Regions from separate parts of the Dickeya chrysanthemi NCPPB 402 genome, predicted to be linked through region 1. Evidence: predicted binding sites of a transcription regulator. Region 1 holds the regulator's gene; the other holds the start of a gene.
What was found. Region 1 encodes sigma-54, which starts transcription at its own class of promoters, with help from an activator protein. Its sites were predicted from a motif close to GTTGGCACANNTTTCGCTNT; they were not measured.
Positions count from the first base shown of each region.

Region 2: the regulator sigma-54 is predicted to act here: its motif matches at 1,570-1,589, upstream of DCH402_RS01090 (amino acid ABC transporter substrate-binding protein).

Region 1 covers NZ_CM001974.1:4,254,475-4,258,904, forward strand. Annotated here, with positions in the region: gene lptC (LPS export ABC transporter periplasmic protein LptC) at 1-176, shown strand, start outside; gene lptA (lipopolysaccharide ABC transporter substrate-binding protein LptA) at 154-732, shown strand; gene lptB (LPS export ABC transporter ATP-binding protein) at 748-1,473, shown strand; gene rpoN (RNA polymerase factor sigma-54) at 1,522-2,955, shown strand; gene hpf (ribosome hibernation promoting factor) at 2,980-3,267, shown strand; gene ptsN (PTS IIA-like nitrogen regulatory protein PtsN) at 3,357-3,845, shown strand; gene rapZ (RNase adapter RapZ) at 4,037-4,430, shown strand, end outside.
Region 2 covers NZ_CM001974.1:215,649-220,078, reverse strand. Annotated here, with positions in the region: gene DCH402_RS01100 (nuclear transport factor 2 family protein) at 1-182, opposite strand, end outside; gene DCH402_RS01095 (iron-containing alcohol dehydrogenase family protein) at 261-1,334, opposite strand; gene DCH402_RS01090 (amino acid ABC transporter substrate-binding protein) at 1,638-2,447, shown strand; tRNA gene DCH402_RS01085 (tRNA-Pro) at 2,541-2,617, opposite strand; tRNA gene DCH402_RS01080 (tRNA-Leu) at 2,645-2,730, opposite strand; tRNA gene DCH402_RS01075 (tRNA-His) at 2,750-2,825, opposite strand; tRNA gene DCH402_RS01070 (tRNA-Arg) at 2,908-2,984, opposite strand; gene thrP (bifunctional threonine/serine APC transporter ThrP) at 3,132-4,430, opposite strand, start outside.

The DNA of each region.
Region 1 (4,430 bases):
CGGATAATGCGCAGATTAATCTGGTTACGCAGGATGTGACCTCGGATGACGAAGTCACCCTGTACGGTGTCAACTTTACTTCTAACGGACTGAAAATGCGCGGGAACCTGCGCAGCAAAACCGCCGAGCTGATCGATAAGGTAAAATCCTATTATGAAATCCAACCAAAAAATTAATGTCTTACACAGCATTCTGATCGCCAGCTCGCTTTTTGCCGTCAGCATTCCGGCACTGGCGTTGACCGGAGACACCGAGCAGCCTATCCACATTACCTCCGACCAGCAGGCGCTGGACATGCAGGGCAATGTGGTGACGTTCACCGGCAACGTCCTCGTCACGCAGGGTTCAATAAAAGCACAAGCCGACAAGGTGGTCGTCACCCGCCCTAACGGCCAGCAAGGTCACGAAGTGATCGAAGGCTATGGTAACCCGGCCACCTTCTACCAAATGCAGGACAATGGTAAGCCGGTGAAAGGCCATGCCCAGAAAATGCGTTACGAGATGGATAAGCAACTGGTCATCCTGACCGGCGATGCTTACCTGGAGCAACTGGACAGCAACGTTAAGGGCGACCGCATTACTTATCTGGTGCAACAGCAGCAGATGGAAGCCTTCAGTGATAAGGGTAAACGCGTCACGACCGTGCTGGTTCCGACACAGTTGCAGGACAAAGGCACGCAGAATGGTGCCAAGCCGGCCGGCAACACCGGCAAACCCGCCAAACAACAGTGAGTAATGTGCTAATCCATGGCAACACTAATCGCCGAAAATCTGGCCAAGGCGTATAAAGGCCGCAAAGTGGTGGAAAACGTCAGCCTGAATGTCAATTCGGGCGAAATCGTTGGGCTGCTCGGGCCCAACGGCGCCGGGAAGACAACCACCTTCTACATGGTTGTCGGTATCGTCCCGCGCGACGAGGGCCGCATCGTCATCGACGGTGAGGACATCAGCTTGCTGCCGTTGCACGATCGCGCCCGCCGCGGTATCGGCTACCTGCCGCAGGAAGCGTCGATTTTCCGGCGACTCAGCGTGTACGACAACCTGATGGCGGTGCTGGAAGTCAGAAAAGATCTGACCCGGGAACAGCAGCAGGATCGCGCCAACGAACTAATGGAAGAGTTTCACATTGTTCACCTGCGCGATAGTCTGGGACAATCGCTGTCCGGCGGTGAACGTCGTCGGGTGGAGATCGCCCGGGCGCTGGCTGCCAACCCCAAATTCATCCTGCTGGACGAACCCTTTGCCGGGGTAGACCCTATCTCGGTTATCGACATCAAAAAAATCATTGAACATCTGCGCGATAGCGGGCTGGGGGTACTGATTACCGACCATAATGTCCGCGAAACGCTCGATGTCTGTGAGCGTGCTTATATCGTTAGTCAGGGCCAGCTTATTGCCCACGGCTCTCCGATGGATATACTGGCGAATGAGCAGGTAAAACGAGTCTATCTGGGCGAAGGCTTCCGACTCTGATAACGTCATGTATTAGGTTGATAATTCAAAAGGAAGTTAACCCACGTTATGAAGCAAGGTTTGCAACTCAGGCTCAGCCAGCAACTGGCTATGACACCGCAGTTACAGCAGGCCATCCGCCTGCTGCAGTTGTCCACGCTTGAACTCCAGCAGGAAATCCAACAGGCGCTGGAAAGCAACCCGTTGCTGGAGCAGGCCGATATTCATGACGAAGTGGAAACCCAGGAAAGCAGCGACAGCGAAACGCTGGACACCCGCGAGGCGCTGGAGCAAAAAGAGATGCCCGACGAGTTGCCGCTCGACGCCGCCTGGGATGAAATCTACACCGCCGGTACGCCGTCCGGCACCAGCACCGACTACCGTGACGAAGAGCTGCCGGTCTATCAGGGTGAAACCACACAGACGCTGCAGGATTACCTGATGTGGCAGGTGGAGTTGACGCCGTTTTCCGATACCGACGCCGCCATCGCCACGTCCATCGTGGATGCGGTGGACAGCACCGGTTACCTGACGGTGTCGCTGGACGATATCCGCGACAGTATCGGTAATGACGAGGTGACGCTGGAAGAGGTGGAAGCGGTGCTCAAACGCGTACAGCGTTTTGACCCTGTCGGCGTGGCCGCCCGCGATTTACGCGAATGCCTGCTGGTACAGCTGTCCCAGTTCGACAGCGGCATTCCCCGTCTGGCTGAAGCCAAACTTATCGTTAGCGAATACCTTGATCTGCTCGCCAACCATGACTTCCGCACCCTCATTCGTACCAGCCGCCTCAAAGAAGAGGTATTGAAAGAAGCGCTGGCGCTGATTCAATCGCTCGATCCGCGCCCAGGTCAGTCGATCAATACCGGCGAATCCGAGTATGTGATTCCGGACGTACTGGTGCGCAAGATACAGGGACAGTGGACGGTGGAGCTCAATACCGACAGCGTACCCCGGTTGCAGATCAACCAGCAGTACGCCGCCCTCGGCAACAGTGCGCGCAACGACAGCGACGGGCAATTCATCCGCAGCCACCTGCAGGAAGCCCGCTGGCTCATCAAGAGTCTGGAAAGCCGTAACGATACCCTGTTGAAAGTCACCCGTTGCATTGTGGAGCAACAACAGGCGTTCTTCGAACACGGTGAAGAATTTATGAAACCCATGGTGCTGGCGGATATCGCTCAGGCCGTGGAGATGCACGAGTCCACCATTTCCCGCGTAACGACCCAGAAATTTCTGCACAGTCCGCGCGGTATTTTTGAGCTGAAGTATTTCTTTTCCAGTCACGTCAACACCGACAGCGGCGGCGAGGCATCATCCACCGCCATCCGTGCGCTGGTGAGAAAACTCATTGCAGCGGAAAATCCCGCTAAACCGCTAAGCGACAGCAAACTGACCTCACTGCTTTCCGAACAGGGAATCATTGTGGCTCGCCGAACTGTCGCCAAGTATCGAGAGTCTTTATCTATCCCGCCGTCAAACCAACGCAAACAGCTGGTTTGACCCCTACATGAGAAGGAAGACGATATGCAGCTTAACATTACCGGACACCATGTCGAAATTACGGATGCTCTGCGCGAATTCGTAACCTCAAAATTCGCCAAACTTGAGCAATACTTTGATCGTATCAATCAGGTGTACGTGGTATTGAAAGTGGAAAAGATCCTGCACATTGCAGATGCCACGATCCACGTCAACGGAGGTGAGCTGCATGCCACATCGGAAGCGGGTGATATGTACGCCGCCATCGATCTGCTGATCGATAAGCTGGCGAGACAGTTAAACAAACATAAGGATAAACTGAAACAGCACTGATTTCGCCGTTTCAGGTGCAGGGACAGCGACCAGCCTGCCGCATGGCAGGCTGGTAACCGAAGGCAACAGTGTCGTTAAGTGAACGTATCATGAACAACGAGCCCGTTATGCAACTTAGCGCCGTCCTCCGTAAGGAGTGCACGCGTAGCGCTGTCCACTGTCAGAGCAAAAAGCGTGCACTGGAAATCATCAGTGAACTGGCCGCCAGACAGCTCAACTTGCCGCCGCAGATGGTGTTTGAAGCCATTCTGACCCGTGAGCGCATGGGCAGTACCGGTATCGGCAACGGCATCGCCATTCCGCATGGCAAGCTGGAGGACGAAAATACGCTCGGCGCAGTCGGCGTCTTTATCCAGTTGGAACAGCCGATAGCGTTTGACGCCATCGACAACCAACCGGTCGACCTGCTTTTTGCCTTGCTGGTTCCTGCTGAACAATGTAAAACCCATTTACATACCTTATCGCTCGTCGCCAAACGGCTGGCGGATAAAACCGTATGTAAGCGCCTGCGCGCAGCGCAAGATGATGATGAACTGTATCAGATCATGACGGAAGCGGATCTGCCCGACCAACCCTGATGGCTGGTGGCGCCCGTTTTAAGCGCTATCCGGCGTATGAGCGGGAACAGCGCATATAACAACACTATGTCATGACAATACGTGCGACGTCAGGCGCAAGCCTGACAGAATGCCGGCTTAGCCGGGAAAATGAAGTTAGCTAACTGTGGCGGTGGACATTCACCATCCTGCTGCCAGGGGGGAGTCGTCAGATGGTGCTGATGATTGTCAGTGGTCGTTCAGGTTCGGGAAAATCCGTAGCACTGCGCGCGCTGGAAGACATGGGTTTCTATTGTGTAGATAACCTGCCGGTGGTATTGCTGCCCGAACTGGCGCACACGCTGGCGGAACGGAACATCTCCGCGGCGGTCAGCATTGACGTGCGTAACCTGCCGGAAACGCCGGAAGTGCTGGAACATGCCCTGACCCGCCTGCCTCAAAGCTTTTCGCCCCAATTGCTGTTTCTAGACACCGATCGTAATACGTTGATCCGGCGCTACAGCGATACCCGGCGCCTGCATCCGCTCTCCAGCAAGAACCTGTCGCTGGAAAGCGCTATTGATGAAGAAAACGATCTGCTCGAACCGCTGCGTTCCCGTGCCGATC
Region 2 (4,430 bases), 630 kb from region 1:
GCCGGATTACTGAAACGGTGATCGCGATAAAACGCCGTCAACGCGGCTTTCCCCACTATGGACGGACTTTCCGACGGCATGCGATAAGCCCGGAAGTTCTCATGAAAACAGGCGGAAAAAGCCGCCAAATCATGGGCGTTATAAGCAGCAAACTGTTTTTCTACCGGCGCAATAATCGACATCTCAATCCCCATTTAAATGCAATTTAAGTGAATAAAAATTCAAATAAAGAGATACTCCAATCGGGGATGAAAAGCAAATCAGGCGCTGTACTGCGTCGCAAGCACCGCGTGCCGAATTGTCTCTGGTGTGAGCGAAAATGGCAGCAAAGCGGCACTCGTCTCTGGAAATTTAAATGTTTCAGACAGTGTTTCTGCCAGTTCGACATAACGCGCCTCCGACGCCGGTAAACGTGCGGGAGCATCATAACGCTGTAAGTGTGCCAGCAAATCGGGATCAACCGAGCCGTCGCCACGCGCCAACAGCGACTGTACCCGTAATCCGTATCCTACTTTCTCGCCGTGTAGCCAGTCATGCAATTCAGGAAGGTGTGTCATGCGATTATGAATCGCGTGGGCGACGCCAGGCGAAGGTGAATCATCACGCATACTGTTAGCCAGTCCTGCCAAGGCAATATTGGCATCGATCACCTTTTGCAATGCCCGTGTGACCCGCTGTTCTGCATTGTCATGCAAAGCCTGTTCGCCCCATTGTACAAAAGTGTCTTTCGCGAGCGCCGCCGCCTGTATTTTGAGGTTCAGCGCCAGATTATCGCTGTTTTTCGCCAGATAGGGTTGAAACTCATACCATTTGGCAAGGGCATCGACGATCCCTGCTTTCAAATAGCGCACACCGCTACGGGCAATCACATCACTGTCCACCAGCACCATCTCAGGCATACGCTGTAATACCTGCGTTCCCTGATGCCCGCCCCGTTCATCATACAAGATACTGATAGGAGACCAGGCAGCACAGGTGGCAGCAATCGTCGGCAAAGTCGCGACCTGGCCGTTGTCCAATCCGTCAGCAACCGCTTTGGCGCAGTCCATCACTCGGCCACCGCCGACACCCAGCACAAAATGAACGCCCTGTTGGGCAATTTGATGCCGATGGTATGCGATAGCATCGCGCGTACATTCACCTTCCAACAGATGCACGGCAAACTGTACGTCAGCCTTCGTCAAACTCTCAGACAGCCTACTTTGCACCGCATCCCAAGCTCGCGGGCTGGTTAATACCGCGATACGACCCGAAAACGGTGCAATTAACTCACCGATGCGTGACAGCAAACCTGACTGATGGTGATAGACCCCAGGGGATTTTATGGCAAACATAGCAGTTCCTTGATGTCTCTATGCTGTACCAACCCATTCGCACAGCCTACAGAACACAATAGTAAAATCCTGTCTGCGCGTTGTAACCACTCAAATAATGATAAGATATAATATGATGGTATAAATTCTCCTTTATTTTGAATGATATAGTCCCTTCTACAAACAACGATCCATCACCGTTTTTAATGCTTATCCCACTGTTTTTACCTGTAATTACCCCAGAGCTGATGAATACGTTGCGACAGATACCGCTATCAAACCCGACCCTATCCAAACCAGGAATGTTCATACAGGAATCACATAATGAGAACCCGATTGACTCGCTACCTCAGTACTGCACTATTCCCTCTTCTTGCCGCCGTAATGCTGGTTGGCTGCGATAACAACAGGAGTGCGGAGACGCAGAATAAAGTGCTACGCGTGGGCACCACAGGTCAAAGTTTTCCGGGTTCTTATAAAGAGAACGGCACATTAGTAGGTTATGATGTGGAAGTGGCAGAAACCATCGCCCATAAACTGGGTTACCGGATAGTCTGGACCACTGCTGATTTCAGCGGACTGATGGGCCAACTGGAAGCAGGAAAATTGGATACTGTCGCCAATAATTTTGTGAAAACAACCGAGCGTCAGAAAAAATACGACTTCACCAACACGTATCTCAACTACGCATCGCAAGTCGTCACCAGTATTAACAACAAAGACATTCAATCTCTGGATGATCTTAAAGGTAAAACGGTATCTGGCGTGCTGGGTTCTACTCATGTCACCAATCTGCGCAACGCTTTCCCCAATAATGACGTTACCATTCGCACCTATGAAACCCGCGATGGTGCCATTAATGATGTTATCAATAACCGTGTTCAGGGCTATGTTAACTCGCGCCCCATCCTGCTGGCAGAAATTAACAAGCGTCACTTGCCGCTAAAACTGGTCGGTAGCCCCATCTCAAACGAACAAGTTTCCTTCCCGTTCGCCAAGACAACGGAAGGTAACAAATTACTGGCGGAGTTTAACCAACAAATACAGGAACTGCGTCAGAATGGTCAGCTAAAAGCGCTGGCAGAGAAATATTTCGGTAGCGATAAGGTGCTTGAAAACAGTAAAGCGGAATAAGTGACTTGTTTCGCCTCAACCACGACGTTTTTTACCGTGAGCTAAAAGCAAAAAACGGCAGTCCGTATGGACTGCCGTTTCTTAAGAATGGGATGGTCGGCGAGAGAGGATTCGAACCTCCGACCCACTGGTCCCAAACCAGTTGCGCTACCAAGCTGCGCTACTCGCCGATCATGATGTCATGCTAATCGTCTGTGTGGTGCGAAGAGAGGGACTTGAACCCTCACGTCCTAAGGACACTAACACCTGAAGCTAGCGCGTCTACCAATTCCGCCACCTTCGCGCGTCACAAACTTTAAAACTGGGGTGGCTAATGGGACTCGAACCCACGACAACTGGAATCACAATCCAGGGCTCTACCAACTGAGCTATAGCCACCATATACCACTGCTTTACTACGTATTCCGGTACTCGATTTACGGGGTAATAAGTACCTCCGCAGCTCCCGCGCCCAACTTAATGGCGCGCCCGACAGGATTCGAACCTGAGACCTCTGCCTCCGGAGGGCAGCGCTCTATCCAGCTGAGCTACGGGCGCGTAGCGCCGTTGCGGGTGGGGATAGTACGGATTTAATAGGGGGCTGTCCAGTGCTTTTTTCACAGAAATGATGCGTTTGCTTATGCTTTGCTCATTTACGGTCAAAAGCCGCTTCAATCCACCGTCACCACCCGCCGCCAGCCACGATTACTCTGCTTCGGTCTGCATTTGCATCTGTTTCTTACCTAACCCCAGCGCCACATAAATCAGGCTGACCGCCGCCAGGAAAATACCGCCGACCACCAGCGACATGCGCGTGTCTTCGTTGATATACATCCCGACCAGCACACAGAGGAGAAACGCCATCGTCAGGTAATTCACCCACGGGAACAGAATGGACTTGAACGGATGGCCGGCAATCGCCGACTGGTGTTGCTGGCGAAAACGCAACTGGCTGATCAGCACCACAAACCAAGGAATCATGCCCGGCAATACGCTGGCGCTGTAGACGTACACGAACACTTTTTCCGGGTTAGGAATAACGTAGTTCAATGCAGAACCCGCCACCAGGCACAGAATCGACACCATGACGCCGATGGCCGGCACACCGCCTGCCGTTACACGGCCCAATGCCGCCGGCAACTGGCGGTTGTTAGCCAGCGAATAGAGCATACGCCCACAGCTATACATACCGCTGTTGCAACCGGACAACGCCGCAGTCAGCACCACGAAGTTGATGATGCCGGCGGCGGCAGTAATGCCGATTTTGGCAAAGGTCAGCACAAACGGACTGCCGGACGTGCCGATTTCATTCCACGGGAAAATGGTCACAATCACGAAAATGGCGCCGACATAGAAAATCAGAATACGCCACAGGATATTGTTGATCGCCCGTTTCAGCGTCACCTGCGGATTGCGCGCTTCACCGGCGGTAATACCGACCAGCTCTACCCCCTGATAAGACGCCACTACCAGACAGAGCGCAAACAACAACCCTTTCCAGCCGCCCGCCAGAAAGCCGCCATGTTCGGTCAGGTTGGTGAACCCGGTCGCCTGGCCGTGATTGCCGATGCCAAAGAAAATAATGCCCACACCCACCACGATCATCACCACAATGGTGGTGATCTTGATCATCGAGAACCAGAACTCAATTTCACCGTACAACCGAACGGCAGCCAGATTAGCGGCAGCCACCAGCGCCACCGCGCCAATCGCCGGTATCCACTGCGGTAGCGTCGGGAACCAGTACTGTACATACACGCCGATAGCGGTAATTTCCGAAATCCCCACCGCCATCCACATGAACCAGTACCCCCAGGCCGTGAGATAGCCGAAGAACGGGCTCAGGTAATTGTGGGCGTAAACCGCGAACGAACCGGTTACCGGCTCCAGAAACAGCATTTCGCCCATCGAGCGCATAATAAAGAACACAAAAACGCCCGCCACGATATAGGCCAGCAGCACGGACGGCCCGGCCCATTTCAGGGCGCTTGCCGCTCCCATGAA